2 regions of the Gardnerella sp. DNF00983 genome follow, and region 1 is predicted to be linked to the other one. Evidence: riboswitches for the same ligand, from Rfam matches in the RefSeq annotation. Region 1 holds a riboswitch; the other holds the start of a gene.
What was found. Region 1 has a riboswitch for thiamine pyrophosphate ahead of thiO (glycine oxidase ThiO). Riboswitches for the same ligand answer to the same signal wherever they lie in the genome.
Positions count from the first base shown of each region.

Region 2: another riboswitch for thiamine pyrophosphate. It lies ahead of HXT34_RS03220 (ABC transporter permease); the one in region 1 lies ahead of thiO (glycine oxidase ThiO).

Region 1 is NZ_CP058392.1:128,772-137,111, forward strand. It holds gene HXT34_RS00505 (peptidase) at 1-953, shown strand, start outside; TPP riboswitch at 2,074-2,176, shown strand; gene thiO (glycine oxidase ThiO) at 2,170-3,240, shown strand; gene thiS (sulfur carrier protein ThiS) at 3,364-3,570, shown strand; gene HXT34_RS00520 (thiazole synthase) at 3,660-4,472, shown strand; gene HXT34_RS00525 (HesA/MoeB/ThiF family protein) at 4,524-5,255, shown strand; gene dnaK (molecular chaperone DnaK) at 5,978-7,879, shown strand; gene grpE (nucleotide exchange factor GrpE) at 7,879-8,340, shown strand, end outside.
Region 2 is NZ_CP058392.1:846,162-854,501, reverse strand. It holds gene HXT34_RS03230 (ABC transporter ATP-binding protein) at 1-91, opposite strand, end outside; gene HXT34_RS03225 (ABC transporter substrate-binding protein) at 242-1,240, opposite strand; gene HXT34_RS03220 (ABC transporter permease) at 1,396-2,211, opposite strand; TPP riboswitch at 2,201-2,325, opposite strand; gene eno (phosphopyruvate hydratase) at 2,536-3,831, shown strand; gene HXT34_RS03210 (L-lactate dehydrogenase) at 4,029-4,943, shown strand; gene folK (2-amino-4-hydroxy-6-hydroxymethyldihydropteridine diphosphokinase) at 5,200-5,700, shown strand; gene folP (dihydropteroate synthase) at 5,754-6,893, shown strand; gene HXT34_RS03195 (FtsB family cell division protein) at 7,086-7,559, shown strand; gene HXT34_RS03190 (DUF501 domain-containing protein) at 7,671-8,340, shown strand, end outside.

The DNA of each region.
Region 1 (8,340 bases):
CAACCCAGAAAGAGCTTTACGATGCTCTAGATGCATTGCAAGCTGCTAAGAAGAAGATTGAAGACGATTACAGCACAATCAAGTATGACTTGCGTAAGGAAGCTGATAATGATGGTGACTTCACTAAGTCTCCTGAGTATCAGAATGCTCAAGCTAAGGGTGATGACGAGTCTAAGAAGGCTATTGACGATTACAAGAAGGCTCTCGACGAGGCTAACAAGATTCTTGGCGACAAGGATGCAACTCAGGCTCAGGTTGACGAGGCTTTGAAGAAGCTTCAGGATGCTAAGAAGAAGCTTACTGATTCTAATAAGACGGATAAGTCTAAGCTTCAGACTGAGGCTGATGATGATGCTAAGTTCCGTAAGTCTTTGTACTTCATTATTGGCAAACGCGACGATATTGAGGCTTATAAGAAGGCTTTGGCTGAGGCTGACAGCGTGCTTAACGATCCTAATGCAACTCAGGCTCAGGTTGATGAGGCTTTGAGGAAGCTTCAGGCTGCTAAGTATAAGCTTAATCACCCGTTTGGCGCTGGCAGTGGTGTTGGTAGCGGTAGCGGCTATGATACCGATGCTGATGCTGGGGATGGTTTTGATACTAGTGATTCTCAGAGTGCTTTGGTTGATAAGTCTGCTTTGCAAGTCGAAGTTAATAATTCTGTAGACACTAATGCAAACACTGCGGCAGCTAGAGCTTACAGGCAGGCTTTGGCTGAGGCTAAGCGTGTGCTTGCTGATAAGAATGCAACTCAGGCTCAGGTTGATGAGGCTTTGAGGAAGCTTCAGGCTGCTAAGGCTGCGTGGCGTAATGCCTCTGGCGCTTCCGGTAATGCTAGCGCTCTTGCTAAGACGGGTGCTGCAACTGGCTTGTTTGCAAGTCTTGCTGCAGTATTCTCCGGACTTGGTGCTGCTGGCGTTGCTTCTCGCCGCCGCAAGCATTCCAACGAGTAGCCTCGCTCATAACTAAAATCCCTCGCAGGTTATCTTCCGATAATCCGCGAGGGATTTTTTTCTTGCTGCCGCGCGAGCGCTGACTGCGCTAGTAACAGCTAGCGGCAGAAATTTTACAGTCGTGCGCAGTTTATGCCGCCTACGCACCAAAAAGCGGCAGAAATTTTACAGTCGTGCGCAGTTTATGCCGCCTACGCACCAAAAAGCGGCAGAAACTTTACAGTCGTGTACAGAAAAGGTCGTTTGCGCGCTTTAATCCGGCAGAAACTTTACAGTCGCGTAAATTAACGATAGTATTTCCCCAAACCTCCTGAAGCTTTGCATCATTGCTTTGCGAACGCTGCTCATGAAGCTTTGCGGTTGCGCTTCTGCGAAAAGTGGTTTTGTAGCTTTGCAGTTATGCTTCTGCTAACAATGATTACTTATTGATTAGTGAACTTTAGCATTATTGCTCTGCAGACGCTGAGTATTTGTCGCTTAGTGAACACTAGCGTCCGTGCTGCTGCACGCGCCACACCAGACGCACCCACCACACCAAAAACACTAGCGGTTTTACTAATAGTGGGAGATAGGAATTGCTTGGTCGAGCAATATAAAAGCGGAACGATAGTAATAATCTTGTTGACGAATACTGTTTTTGAAAGAAAGTAACTAAAAAACTAAACTCAACTACACAACCGCTAAGTCCAAGTAAGGTATAGGAGCGTAGCGCTGCGAGACAATCAACACCCACTCCTCACACCCATCTCAATTTCACACTCGCGCCACACCAAAAATAACTCAGTAACTACGCGCATCGTTATTAGTGCAGAATGCACACTGCAGGAGAAACGAAAAATCGGCAAAGTGCGTTACTAGTGCAGAACGCGTACTGCAGGAGAAACGAAAAAACGGTAGTGAGCGTTACTAACGCAGAAACCGTACTGCGTCAGTAACGAAAATGCTTAGTTTTGCGATTTGACATACCGGTTCAGTTAACAAATTTTTGCCAGAAGTGCTAGAATGCTGCACGGTAGTGTGATGAAATTCACATAATTTCGTTACATCTACCTGCAGCATTTGGGTATTGCTAAGTTAGCAATATTGCAACGTTCTGCATTTGTAATTCTTGAAGGTCAAGAATTACATCCGCGGGAGCCTGTTCTATACAGGCTGAGAGGGCGAAAGCCGACCGTAAACCTGATGCGGGTAATGCCGCCGTAGGGAAGGAGTATATATGCGAAATATTCGTATTATTGGTGCAGGTATTATTGGTTTAGCAACAGCGTGGAGACTTACGGAAGCTGGCGTAAAAGTTAGCATAATTGATCCAGATCCAGTCTCTGGTGCTTCTCACCATGCTGCCGGCATGTTAGCTCCTACCGCAGAAATGCAATATCAGCAAGAAGCGTTGTATCCTCTTATGTTTGAGTCTGCAACTATGTATAAGGAATTGGTTGATTCGGTTGCAAAGTACACCGATAAGCCAACCGGCTACTTAGAGTGCGGCTCTTATGTAATCGGTGGTGACGCTGCAGATAACGAGCACGTAAACGAGTTGCTAAACTTGCAGCATCGTTACGGCCGTAGAGCTGAGCATATTTCTGTGAGTAAGCTTCGTGAGATTGAGCCTGCTCTTTCGCCAACTATTGCTGGCGCTGTAAGCGTGCCGGACGACCATCAAATCAATCCTCGTCTTTTCACTGCAGCAATGATTGATGCGCTCGAAAAGCGCGGTGTTGTTATTGAGCGTCGCGCAAGCACTCCGGATGATTTGGGTCCAGACACAGTTTTGGCATCCGGTTTGGGTGCTAAGGATATGCTTCCGCAGCTTAAGCTTCGCGCTGTGTGGGGCGATATGATTCGTATGACTATTCCAGAGCCTTTGCGCCCAATTTTGAGCTCTGTGGTTCGTGGATTTGTGCATGACCGCCCAGTTTATTTGGTGCCTCGCGCTAAGGAAACAGGCGAGCTTGTGCTCGGCGCTACTTCTCGTGAAGACGACCGCAATATTCCAAAGGTTGGCGGCGTACTCGACTTACTTCGCGATGCTGCAAGCGTGCTTCCTGGCATTCAGGAATGCTCGATTACTGAGGTTACCGCTGGCGGCCGCCCAGGAACTCCAGACGATTTGCCGTTCATTGGCATTGATCCTAAGACGCACACCACGATTTCCACTGGTTACTTCCGTCACGGCATTTTGCTCACCGCTTTGGGTTCTTCTTTGACTACAAAGCTTGTGCTTGAGCAAGAGTTGACTGAGAAGGAAAAGGGCTTCTTGGAAAGCTGCAATCCTGCTCGCTTCTAATCGCTAATTCCAGTGAATTCGCTAGATTTCGCTGCGAATTGTGTGAAGTGTTCAAATATAGACGTAAGTGTGATGCAGAAAGTACTTTTAGTAATTCAGCTTTTAGTTAGTAAAGGTTAGATTATGCAAATCGTAGTCAATGGTGAAACTATTGAAATTCAAGATGGGTTAACTGTTGCTGAGCTTATTGCTCAACGTTACGGTTCAGACGCTGGTCCTGGCATAGCTGTTGCGATTGGCGACGATGTGCTTTCTCGCGCGCAATGGGAATCAGCCGTCATATGTGATGGGAATCAAATCGAGATTCTTAGTGCAGTTCAAGGCGGCTGAAACACCACAAAATTAAGCGTGAAATTAGTGCGCTTAATTATTTAATTTTAATTAGGTTTAAATATTAAATTTTAAATAAAAGGCTTAAAATGGCAGAAAATAATATAGAAGAAAGTGCCGATACTTGGCAGCTTTGTGGTAAGACTTTACATTCAAGGCTTTTGCTTGGTACTGGCGGCATGACAAGCATTGACATTATGGAAAAGTCACTTGTGGCTTCAGGTGCGGAAGTAGCTACGGTTGCAATGCGTCGTCACGCAAAAACTGGCGTTGATATTTACGGCATGTTGCAGCGTCACAATATTAACGTTTTGCCAAATACTGCAGGCTGCAAGACTGCGCATGATGCTGTGCTTACTGCAAAAATGGCTCGTGAATCGCTTGGAACTGACTGGATTAAGCTCGAAGTGATTGCAGACGACGATACTTTGCTTCCGGATACTCGCGAAGTTTTGCTTGCTGCAGAAAAGCTTATTGAAGAAGGCTTTAGCGTTCTTTGCTACACGAATGACGACCCGATTGTGGCTCGTCGATTGGTTTCGCTTGGTGTGAAAGCTGTTATGCCTGGTGGCGCTCCAATTGGAACTGGTCTTGGTATTTTGAATCCTCGAAACATTGAGCTGATTGTTCAAGAATGCAAGGAAGCTGGCGTTCCTGTGATTTTGGATGCTGGCGTTGGCACTGCTTCCGATGTTGTTAAAGCTTTCGAAATCGGTTGCTCGGGCGTGCTTCTTGCAAGCGCTGTAACTCGCTGCCCAGACCCCGTGAAGATGGGTCGTGCAATGGCTGCTGCTGTAACCGCTGGAAAGCTTGCTCACGATGCTGGCCGTATTCCAATGCGAAATCACGCTCTCGCTTCTTCGCCTGTTGAAGGTCGCGCTTGGGCTGATTCTGTACTGTAAATTTTGGTACTGTAATTTAGTACTGTAATTTTTCGGCATAATTATTTAAGCATGACGATTAATAAAATTTACTATAACCTGCAGGAGCTTGAGGCGGAACGCACTTGCCGCCACTTGCTCCTGCCGGGCTTTACACATGAACATCAGCAGTTACTTCGCGATGCGAAAATCTGCATGGTTGGAGCAGGCGGACTTGGTTCGCCATGCTTGCTTTCGCTTGCTGCAGCAGGAGTTGGCGAAATCACGATTTGTGACGACGATGTTGTTGAGCTTTCTAATTTGCAAAGGCAGACTTTATATACTGTCGATCAGTGTGGCAAATCTAAAGCGCAACTTGCAGCTAAACGTTTGCAAGCGTTATCTCCAGGTTTAAAAATCAACCTTGTAGATAGATTTAATGAAGATAATGCAAAGCAGCTTGTAGAAAGTCACGACTTAATAATTGATGGTTGCGATAATTTTGCTACTCGCTTTTTGATTGCGGATGCTGCTTGGAGCGCTGGTACGCCGGAAGTTTACGGCTCGGTGCTTTATTATGAGGGTCAAGTAAGCGTTTTCGTACCAGGAAAAGGTCCTGGTTTGCGTGACTTGTATGCTTGTCCGCCTCCTAAAGAAAAAGTGCCAAAATCGGCAGTATTGGGTGCGACTGCAGCTATTGTGGGCGCAATGATGGCAACTGAAGCAATTAAACTTATAACCGGCATTGGCACGCCGCTTATTGGCGTTTTAGCGCGCTACAATGCATTAGATAACTCTTTGCGCCGCTTTAAGTTCACTGCGTGAAGCTTGCGTAATTTCTCCTTAAATTATAGGTTATTTTACATTTTGTTTGCTTTGGCGCGAGTTTTGGGGGATTCTCCTTAACGTGGCGCGAGTTTTGGGGGAATTTCTCTCCTCGCAAGTTCCCGTCCTTCGTCGCTCTGGCTGTTAAAGGTTTTGCTGTCTGCTTTGTTCTTTAAAGAATGTTGCTTCCTCAGTCCTCTTTTATTGCTCGTAAAGAAATTCCCCAAACTCTGCGTGCTTAATCGTTAATAACAGTGCTCATCGCAGAGATTTTTCGATTTTTCTTCTTCGCTTGGCGAATCAGCAGCCTGCGGCTCTGACGTTCGCCGCGCTCAGTGCGAAAAATCTTAAATCTCTACCACGCGAATATTCATGCGAATGAATAACGCGCAAATAAGCTGCGGGTGGGTGTGTGGTTTGTGTGCCTGGCGTGATGTGTGCAGCAGCACGGACGCTAGTGTTCTCTAATCGGCGAATACTCAACGTCTGCAGAGCACAACTGCAAAACTTGAGTCTGGTTGCATAAAGTTTTTGTAATTTTTGGGAATAAAAGTTGACTTTTACAAGTTGAGTGTAGTAGGCTCAAGTTTTGGAAAGTAAAAAAGCTGATGCTTTAGCTAGTTCCCAACAAGGAATCTAAATAAAGCTCAGCTCACGTAACTACAAAACTTGAAGGAAAGCATAATTGCACAAAATGTGCAATACCTAGTTAAGGAGAAATTATGGGACGCGCAGTAGGTATTGATTTGGGTACAACTAATTCTTGCATCGCTACTCTTGAAGGCGGTAGCCCAACCGTTATTGTAAACGCTGAAGGCGCTCGCACCACACCATCCGTTGTGGCATTTAGCAAATCTGGCGAAATCTTGGTTGGTGAAGTTGCTAAGCGCCAGGCTGTAACAAACGTTGATCGCACGATTAGCTCCGTAAAGCGCCACATGGGCACTGATTGGACTGTTGACATCGACGGCAAGAAGTGGACTCCACAAGAGATTTCTGCACAGGTTTTGATGAAGTTGAAGCGCGATGCTGAAGCTTACTTGGGCGAGCCAGTAACCGATGCCGTTATTACCTGCCCAGCTTACTTCAACGATGCTCAGCGTCAGGCAACTAAGGATGCTGGCAAGATCGCAGGCTTGAACGTGCTTCGTATTATTAACGAGCCAACTGCTGCAGCTTTGGCTTACGGCCTTGAAAAGGGCAAGGAAGACGAGCGCATTTTGGTATTCGACTTGGGTGGCGGTACTTTCGATGTGTCCTTGCTTGAAATTGGTAAGGATGACGACGGATTCTCCACAATTCAGGTGCAAGCAACTAACGGCGATAACCACTTGGGTGGCGACGATTGGGATCAGAAGATTATCGACTGGCTCGTTGGCGAAGTTAAGAACAAGTATGGCGTTGATTTGAGCAAGGATAAGATTGCTTTGCAGCGCTTGAAGGAAGCTGCTGAGCAGGCAAAGAAGGAGCTTAGCTCTTCTACTTCCACCTCAATTTCTATGCAGTACTTGGCAATGACTCCTGACGGAACTCCAGTGCATTTGGATGAGACTTTGACTCGTGCTCACTTTGAGGAAATGACTTCAGACTTGCTTGGCCGCTGCCGTACACCATTTAACAACGTGCTTTCTGACGCTGGTATTTCCGTAAGCCAGATCGATCACGTGGTTCTTGTTGGTGGTTCTACTCGTATGCCAGCTGTGAAGGATTTGGTAAAGGAACTTACAGGCGGTAAGGAAGCTAACCAGTCCGTGAACCCAGATGAAGTTGTTGCCGTTGGTGCAGCAGTGCAGTCGGGCGTTATTAAGGGAGATCGCAAGGACGTTCTGCTTATTGATGTAACTCCACTTTCCTTGGGTATTGAAACCAAGGGTGGAATTATGACAAAGCTTATCGATCGCAACACTGCAATTCCAACGAAGCGTTCGGAAGTGTTCTCTACTGCTGAAGACAATCAGCCATCTGTGTTGATTCAGGTTTACCAGGGTGAACGTGAGTTTGCTCGCGATAACAAGCCTCTTGGTACTTTTGAGTTGACTGGTATTGCTCCAGCTCCTCGTGGTGTTCCTCAGATTGAAGTCACTTTCGATATTGATGCTAACGGCATTGTGCACGTTTCCGCTAAGGATAAGGGCACTGGCAAGGAACAGTCCATGACTATTACCGGTGGTTCTGGTTTGCCAAAGGACGAAATCGACCGCATGGTTAAGGAAGCTGAAGCTCACGAAGCTGAAGATAAGAAGCGTAAGGAAGAAGCCGAAGTTCGCAACCAAGCAGAAGCCTTTGCTTACCAGACTGAAAAGCTCGTGAACGACAATAAAGACAAGCTTTCTGACGAAATCTCTAAGGAAGTTACCGAAAAGGTTAATGCTTTGAAGGAAGCTTTGAAGGGCGATGACGTTGAGAAGATTAAGTCTGCTCAGAGCGAGTTGATGACTTCTGCTCAGAAGATCGGTCAGCAGCTTTACGCTCAGCAGGGTGCTGCTGGTGCTCAGGGTGCTGCTGGTGCCGAGGCTGGTGCTCAGGGCGCTGCTGGCGCTCAGGCCGGCTCTGCAGCTAAGGATGATGATGTAGTTGACGCCGAAGTGGTGGACGACGACAAGGACGATAAGGACAACAAGTAATGTCCGACTTTAACGCCAACGAATATTTGCAAGATATGGAAGATGCTGACTCGCTGGATGTAAAAGCTACAGGTGATTCTGCGAAATCGTCTGCGCAATCTTCATCGAAAGCTGCTGAAGATGCAAATTCTGCAGAAACGAAAGCTGACGCACAAGCTGATGCTAACGTTTCTGCGGATTCCGCAAATTCTGAGGATACAGCGAATTCCACTGAATCTTCAGAATCGAAAGACAGCCAAGACGCAGATAGCGGCAGTTTAACTCCCTTAGGTAAAGCTAAGAAAGAAGCTGCAGAGTACTTGGAAGCGTTACAGCGAGAGCGTGCTGAGTTTATAAACTTCAGAAATCGTTCTGCTAAAGAGCAGGATCGTTTCAGACAGCATGGAATTATTGACGTGCTGACAGCATTGCTTCCAGCATTGGATGATATTGACCGCATTCGCGAGCATAGCGAAATGGAT
Region 2 (8,340 bases), 720 kb from region 1:
CGTTATTTTTAAAAGTCACGCCAATATGTTCTAGAGTAACGCAGTAAGAGTTATCTTTAGTCTCATAGTTTTCTTCTATTTGAGTGTCCATATTTACTCCTACTGCGTTGCTCTAAATCATGTTTATATAATCTTGTTATATAACTTTGTTTTAATTTTGATTAATTAGTTATATATTATTTTATTTTGATATTTAATTTTTGTTTTTATGAATATGTGTTTTATAGATATATGGATTAATTTACTTCGTGCAATCCATTACAGAATCTTTCAAATTCTTTGGAGCTTGCTTAATTAAACCATATTTCACGTATTCTTTAGCTTGAGTTTCCATCATTTTCAAACCTTTTTCATCGATTGGACGAATAGTTGGATTGTCAAACTTTTCAATTTGCTTAATAATAGTTTCGCTTGCTCCGAGCTGCTTGTAAGCGTTTCCAATAACATTGTTTTCTTTATGAGACTTTTTTGCTTCGCGAACAAGAGCCTTGTACATCTTCTTAACAAGATCTGGATGCTTTTTGGCAAAGCTCTTAGAAACAATGTGAATAGTAACGTTCATATTGCCGTACTTTTTAGCATTTACAAGCAATTTTGCGCCTGGAGTTGTCATTGCTGCAGCAAGATTCTGATCGAATGAGGAAATTGCGTCAATCTGTCCAGAAGTAAATGCTGCCTGGAAGTTCTTAGGACTCATCTCAACTTTGTTAACTTTAGAAACGTCTAAACCGCTTTTATCAAATGCGCGGTGAAGCATGTAATCGCCAGTGTCACCGTTGTGAATAATAGCAACTTTCTTTCCGTATAAGTCTTTTAGTGTTTTCACGCCGCTTTTTGCGGATGCAACGATTCCTTGAGAATCACCATTGTAATATTCGAGCGCAAAAGCTACCCATGGTTGTCCTTCAGCAATCAAATCAATGAAGCGTCCGGTTCCAGTAGTTGTAGCATCTGCATTTCCGCTCATAACAGCAGTAAGACCATCAACTGGAGTGTAAGGGCCAGTGTAAACTACTTTAGATTTGCCAAATTCGTCTTGAAGGAATTTCTCATTTTTCAAAGTAGTTAAATAATTTGCTGTAGAAAGATAAGCGACTCTCATAGTTCCAGCGTCTTCTTTTGAAGAAGCGCTTGATGATTTTTGTGAGCTTCCGCAAGCTGCGAGAGATACTGTTGCGCAAACAGCGCAGATTAATGCAATAATGCTCTTTTTAGAAAATCGCATTTTTAAATTAGCCATGATATATAGTTCCTTTTGTTTGTTGTTTTATTTATCTGTTGTTTGTTTGGTTGTTATTATTTGGTTGTTGATTCTAAATATTGACTAATTCTTAAAAAGCAATTTAATGCATTTTAAAAAGTAGTTAACTTTAGAAAAATGTTGATATTACTAGATTATTGGCGTGATTTTCTATCTAATCTGCGTTCAGGTATAAGAAGATATTCTAATATGTTTGCAGTAAGCTCAGATCCAAGACCTGCAATTGCGTACATAATAACGCATGCCATCATTTGATCAGGCCTAAAGAATTCTTGCGCTCTTGAAAGAATGTATCCAATTCCAATAGAAGAATTGACTGTTTCGCAAGTCACTAATGCAACCCATGCTACAGATATTGCAAATCGCAAACCTGTCATAAAACTTGGAAGTGTACCGCGAAGCAAAATAGATATAAAAATAGTAGATTTTTTAACGTGATAAACCTGCGCTAATTCGAGAAGTTTCGGATCAATATTACGCACTCCGTCGCGAATATTAACGTACATAGGTCCAAAAACGCCAACAGCTATAAGCGCTATTTTCATCGTTTCATCTATTCCGAGGAAAATTATTAATATTGGAGCTAAAGCCGGGAATGGAATTGATCTCAACATGTGGCTTGGTTTATCAACTACAATATTGCCAAGCTTACTGCCTCCTGCAAGTATGCCTGCAGGAACAGCAAAAATAATTCCTAACAAAAGCCCTAAAAGAACTCGTAAAATACTTATTCCTAAGGATTTTAATAATATGCCTTCGTTGTTTAAATCAATAAAGGCTTGTATTACTTCATATGGGGATGGCAAAGAACGGTCTTCGATTGGAGAAAGAGTTGTAAAAAACCACAAAACCAAAATGAGGATGGTTGAAATCCACACTTTACACGAAGATACCGCTTTAAATGCAATCTTCAATATGTTTTTCGCTTTATTAGGCGAATTGTAAGTCATGCGACAATCCCTTCGATAGTCTTAGCTATATCAGGTTCAACGAGTGTATTCTCAGCGCAACACTGTATGTATTGTTGTTTGGCACGATGTAGTTGCGCACCCCGTGTCTGAGGTCATTATCGCTTAAGGGTATGGACAAGTGTATTTTAAATCGATATTTATAAACGATATTGCTTAAAAATATACAATTGGCTCATATGACTCGAGTTAAATCAAAATATTGTGAACGTTCACGGCATAAATACGCTGATACTCAATATAACGTCCATAAAACGCACTAGTCTTGGAAGAGTCATCACAACCCATAGGTATAAAGGAGTAGTTGTGGCAGCTATTGAAAGCGTATATGCACGCGAAATTTTGGATTCTCGTGGAAATCCTACTGTTCAGGTTTATTTGGAGACCGAAGATGGCGCTCAGGGTATTGGTTTAGTGCCTTCTGGTGCTTCTACTGGTGAAGCTGAAGCTTGGGAACGTCGCGATGGCGACAAATCCCGTTATCAGGGCAAGGGCACGTTGGAAGCTGTTAAGGCTGTCAACGAGGTAATCGCACCTAAGGTTATTGGCATGGATGCCACCGATCAGCGCGCTCTTGATGAGACGATGATTGAGCTTGATGGCACGCCAAACAAGGGCAAGCTTGGTGCTAACGCAATTCTCGGCGTTTCCCTCGCTGCTCTCTACGCTGCTGCCGAGTCTGCTCAGCTTCCGTTGTACCGCTACATTGGCGGCACCAATGGTCACATTCTTCCAGTTCCAAACATGAACATCATGAACGGTGGCGCTCACGCTGATTTCGCAACCGATATTCAGGAGTACATGATTTCTCCTTACGGTTTCGCAACCTACAGCGATGCTTTGCGCGCTGGTGTTGAGGTTTATCACACCTTGAAGAATGTTTTGAAGAAGGAAGGCTTGGCTACTGGTCTTGGTGACGAAGGTGGCTTCGCTCCAAAGATGAAGTCCAATGAGGATTCCTTGAAGTACATCATGGATGCAATCGCAGCCGCTGGCTACGAGCCAGGCAAGCAGATTGGTATTTCTCTTGACGTTGCTTCTTCCGAGTTCTACAACAAGGAAACTGGTAAGTATCGTTTCGATGGCGAAGAGCGCGAATCTGCTTACATGCTCGATTACTACGAGAAGCTCATCAACGAGTATCCAATCGTTTCCATCGAAGATCCATTCCAGGAAGAAGGATGGGATGATTGGGCAGAAATCACCAAGCGTCTTGGTGATCGTTTGCAGTTCGTTGGCGATGATTTGCTCGTCACCAATCCAAAGCGTTTGGCTAAGGGTATTGAGCTTGGTGCAGCTAACTCCTTGCTCGTGAAGTTGAACCAGATTGGTTCCGTCACCGAAACCCTCGACGCTATTGAGCTTGCGACTAAGAACGGCTTCACTTCTATGGTTTCCCATCGTTCTGGTGAAACCCCAGATACCACCATTTCTGATCTTGCCGTTGCTAAGAACACCGGCCAAATCAAGACTGGTGCTCCTGCTCGTGGCGAGCGTATTGCTAAGTACAACCGCTTGCTTGAGATTGAGGAAGAGCTTGGTTCTACCGCTCAGTATGCTGGTTACAGCGCATTCAAGGCTTGCAAGAAGTACATGAAGTAACTTTTAGTTTTAAAGTAACTTAGTGGCTTCTTAAGTCTTTGAGTTTTAACGGTCAGTCGTGTTTACGGCTGACCGTTTTTTATTAAATATTTTTGAAAAAATCAAAACGCGCAAAAAATTTTCTTAAATTTACTTTCATTCTCATCATAATAGTGATATTTTTGTGAGAAAATCGAAACAGAAGGAGATGTTTCATTATGCGAAAAGTAGCAGTTATTGGTATGGGAAATGTTGGCGCAGCTGTTGCTCACCAGCTTGTTGTTGGTGGTTACGCCGACGAGTTATACCTGTATGACAAGAATGAAGCTAAGGTTAAGGCTGATGCATTGGATTTTGAGGATTCAATGGACAATTTGCCTTTTAATGTAAACATTACTGTCAATGATTACGATGCTTTGAAAGATGTTGAAGTTATCGTAAGCGCTATGGGCAATATTAAGCTTTTAGACGTCCCAAATCCTGATCGTTTCGCAGAACTTAAACATAATCGTGTTCAAGTTGAAGAAGTTGGTGCAAAGATTAAAGCTTCTGGCTTCCATGGTGTTTTAGTTGATATTACTAATCCTTGCGACGCTATTTGCCAGCTTTATAAAGAAACAACTGGTCTTCCTTATGAAAAAGTTATTGGCACTGGAACTTTGCTTGATTCTGCGCGTCTTCATCGCGCTGTTGGCAAATTCTTCGGAGTTCATCCAAAAGCTGTGAAGGGCTATAGCTTGGGTGAACATGGTGATTCACAGTTCGTTGCATGGTCCACAGTTAAGGTTCTTGAACAGCCGATTGTTGAGCTTGCAAAAGAAAAGAATATTGATTTAGATGCTGTTGATGAAGAAACTCGTCAAGGCGGCTTCACTGTGTTCTACGGAAAGAAGTATACAAATTACGGTATTGCTGCTGCTGCAGTTCGCCTGGTTCATGCTGTTCTTTCGGATTCAAAGGAGCAAATGCCTGTTTCGAACTATCGCGAGGAATATCATTCTTATCTTTCTTACCCAGCAATCGTTGGTCGCGAAGGTATTGTGAAGCAGTGCCAACTTGACTTGACTGAAGAAGAGTTGCAAAAGTTGCAGCATTCTGCAGATACAATTTTGAGCAAGGCTCAAGCAAAATAGATAAGTCAAAAATAAAATAACTAAAAATAGTACTTTTGAATCTAAAATATTTTTTACAGATTTTAGATAAAAGCGTATTGAAAAATGTCGTTGTAGGTTTAATTGCTCTTCAAGAGTGTTGAATTTACAGCGACATTTTTGTTATAAAAATTTTTGATATTAGATTATTTATTATTTGAATTCATAAAGCTGGTTAGTCCTAATTGTTTATGATATATACTTTTAACTATAAATGACATTATTTTTTGGGGGAAATATGATTTCTAGTGCATACATAAGTGTTGGAAGCAATATAGGTGATAGATTACTTAATTTGCGTCAAGCTGTTTCGCTATTGAAGCAAAATTCACATATAAGCAATATTATCGTTTCTTCAGTGTATGAAACCGAACCAGTTGGTGACGTAGTGCAAGACAGTTTTTATAACATTGCTTTACGCTTGGACACTGATTTAACAGCTTTTGAATTGCTTGATTTTATTCATGATATTGAACAGCGTCTTCACAGAAAGCGCATAGTTCGTTGGGGCCCTCGAACAATCGATTTAGATATTATTGATTTTGGTGGTCAAACTATAAAAAGTGAAAATCTTACGATTCCGCACAAAGAAAGAGATAATCGCAGATTCGTATTAGTTCCTTTGCTTGAAATAAGCGCAGACGATGCTAATTATCATGAGCTCATCCAAGATAAGCTTAATAAAACTAGCGACACTAATTGGATTAATATTATTGAAAGTAGCGAAGTTTTTAATTAGTTTGGAATATAAATTTAGTTTTAAATATGAGGCTTTAGAAAGAAAGAATACAAATGCGAATTATTGAAAGCAATTTGGAGAATGTATCTTCTAAAAATATTGCAGATATAGCGTTACTGCAGGATCTTTGCGTAAATCAAAAAATTTTATGCACGTGGGAAAATATTAGCGAAAACGATTTAAACAAAGTAGCTGATTTTCTCGATCATTTTGATACAGCTATCAAAGTATCCGAGTCTTCTATTGACTTCATTTTGCCGCTTATTGCTCTTAAACCTTTTATGCAAGAGTGCGAAAAAGCATGGTACGAAGATCAAGAATTACTTGCAAGTTTGCGCTCGCTATTAAAGCAAAAAGCAATTGTGTGGAATGCAGGGCGATTCTGCTTTGATACACTTGACAAGCCTATAGTTTACGCGATTTTGAATATTACTCCTGACTCATTCTATGATGGTGGCAAGTACCAAAGTGAAGACGAGGTAAATAGCCATATTAAAGAAATAGTTGAAGCTGGTGCTGATGTTATAGAAGTAGGCGGTCAAACTACAAAACCTGGCGGTTATTTAGAAATTACTCCAGAAGAGGAAATAAGGCGCGTTATACCTGCTATTAAGTATATTCACAAAAATTATCCTCAAATTGCTGTAGCAGTAGATACTTACAAGTTACCTGTAATGGAAGCTGCAATTGAAGCTGGCGTAGATATTATAAATGATGTTCGCGCGTTTGATTCTCCAGAAAAAGTAAAGCTTATGGCAGATTCTAACGTTGGATTAGTGACAATGCATAGCAATAGAGATACAGAATATGACAATTTAACAAAGGTTATGTGTCAATTCTTTAGCGATAATTTAAAAATGCTTGTTGATGGAGGAGTTGACTTAAATAGGATTATTCTTGATCAAGGAATTGGCTATGCAAAGGTTGCTGATGGTGAACAAGATTATGCAATGATGCGAAATATTAATCAATTGCATCGTTTTGGTCGACCAATATTGGTTGCGATTTCTAGAAAAGGCTTTGGTAAGAAGCTTTTTAATTTAGATAAAGAAGATCGTTTGCCTGTCACTTTAGTTGCAGAAACAGCGATGTTTATGGCTGGTGGGCGTGTAATACGTGCTCATGATATTGCAGAAACAAAGCAATTAGTCGAAATGATTGATGTTATTAATAGAAATTACTGGTTTAAGTAGAAAAATTTAAATAATTTTTTTGCAGTTTTGTTCGTCAGTTTTTTTAATTTTAATAACGAATAAATGTAGTGTGACTGTAAATGCAGTGTTACTGTAAATGTGACACAACAGCATTTTGCATCTAAAAGCGCGTAAGATACTAGCGGAATGCATGATGTTTTCACGTCGAATACATCAAGTAATTTAGAAAGTATGGTTATGAAAAAGCGTCGTAAAACAGCATTAGGTGAAGATGTAGCACCATTGCAACAGCGTCGACTACTTTCAGGACCACTTGTGTTTTTATTTATGGTTTTTGTAGTTACTGTTGGTTCAATTGAGTGCATTTCAACAGTTAGAAATTATGCGTTAAGCTTATCTGAGCTTCATGCACTTCAGCGTGAAGAAAGTGATTTACGTGAACAAAAGCGTACGTTGAATAATAATATTGACCGATGGAAAGACAAAGCATACGTTACTGCTCAAGCTAGAGATCGTCTCGGCTTTATTTTTCCCGGTGAACAGGCTGTTCGCGTAGAGCATCCTGAAGCAGTAACTGGAAAAGTTCCGAATGAATTTGCTCAAGAAAATAGCGAAACTAAGACTCATTCAGTCTTGCCTTGGTATAGTGACTTAATGTATGCAATACATAAAGCAGACAAACCAGATACTGTGCCATCCTTATAACATATAAACTGATAAAATATATAAACTGATAAAGTAAAAAATTATTTATTTGTAAAACAGCTTTAACAGGAGTAGAAACGCATGGCTAACAGCCAAGAAAGTTCAGATAAAATGCAGAACAGTAATAAGAATTATATTCCAAAAGAAGCTGTAAAACGTTTATTTACTACACCTGCGAGTGATGCCGAGCGTGCAATTGTTGAAAAGCAGCTTGGAAGATTCCCTAGAGGAATGGTAGCTGTTGGTGCTCGTTGCGTTTGTGGTAGACCTCTTGCTGTTATTACTAGACCGTGCTTAGAAGATGGCACTCCATTCCCAACTACATGCTACCTTACCAGTCCTGAAGCTGTAAAAGCGGTGTCTCGCGTCGAAGCAGACGGTATTATGCGAGAATATAACGAGCTATTGCAATCGGACGAAGATCTGAAAAAACAATATGAGCGTGCGCATAAGTATTATTTGGAATTCCGTCATGAATTAGCTGTGTCTTTGGGGGATAGTGAAGAGCATATTAGTCAGATGAGCGCTGGTGGAATGCCAGTTCGTGTTAAATGCTTGCATGCTTTGCTTGCGCAAACATTGGTAATGGGCAAAGGTGTAAATCCGATTGGTGATATGGTGTTAGAGCGCATTAAAGATGAGTTTGATCCTAGCGTGTGCCGCTGTACTACTCCGTGGAGCGATGATGCATATGCTACTGAAACGGAAGTTGTTGTGGAAGACGAAATGGATGCAAAAGATAAAACTGCAGAGGGCGAAGCTGTGAAAAGTGAAACGATTA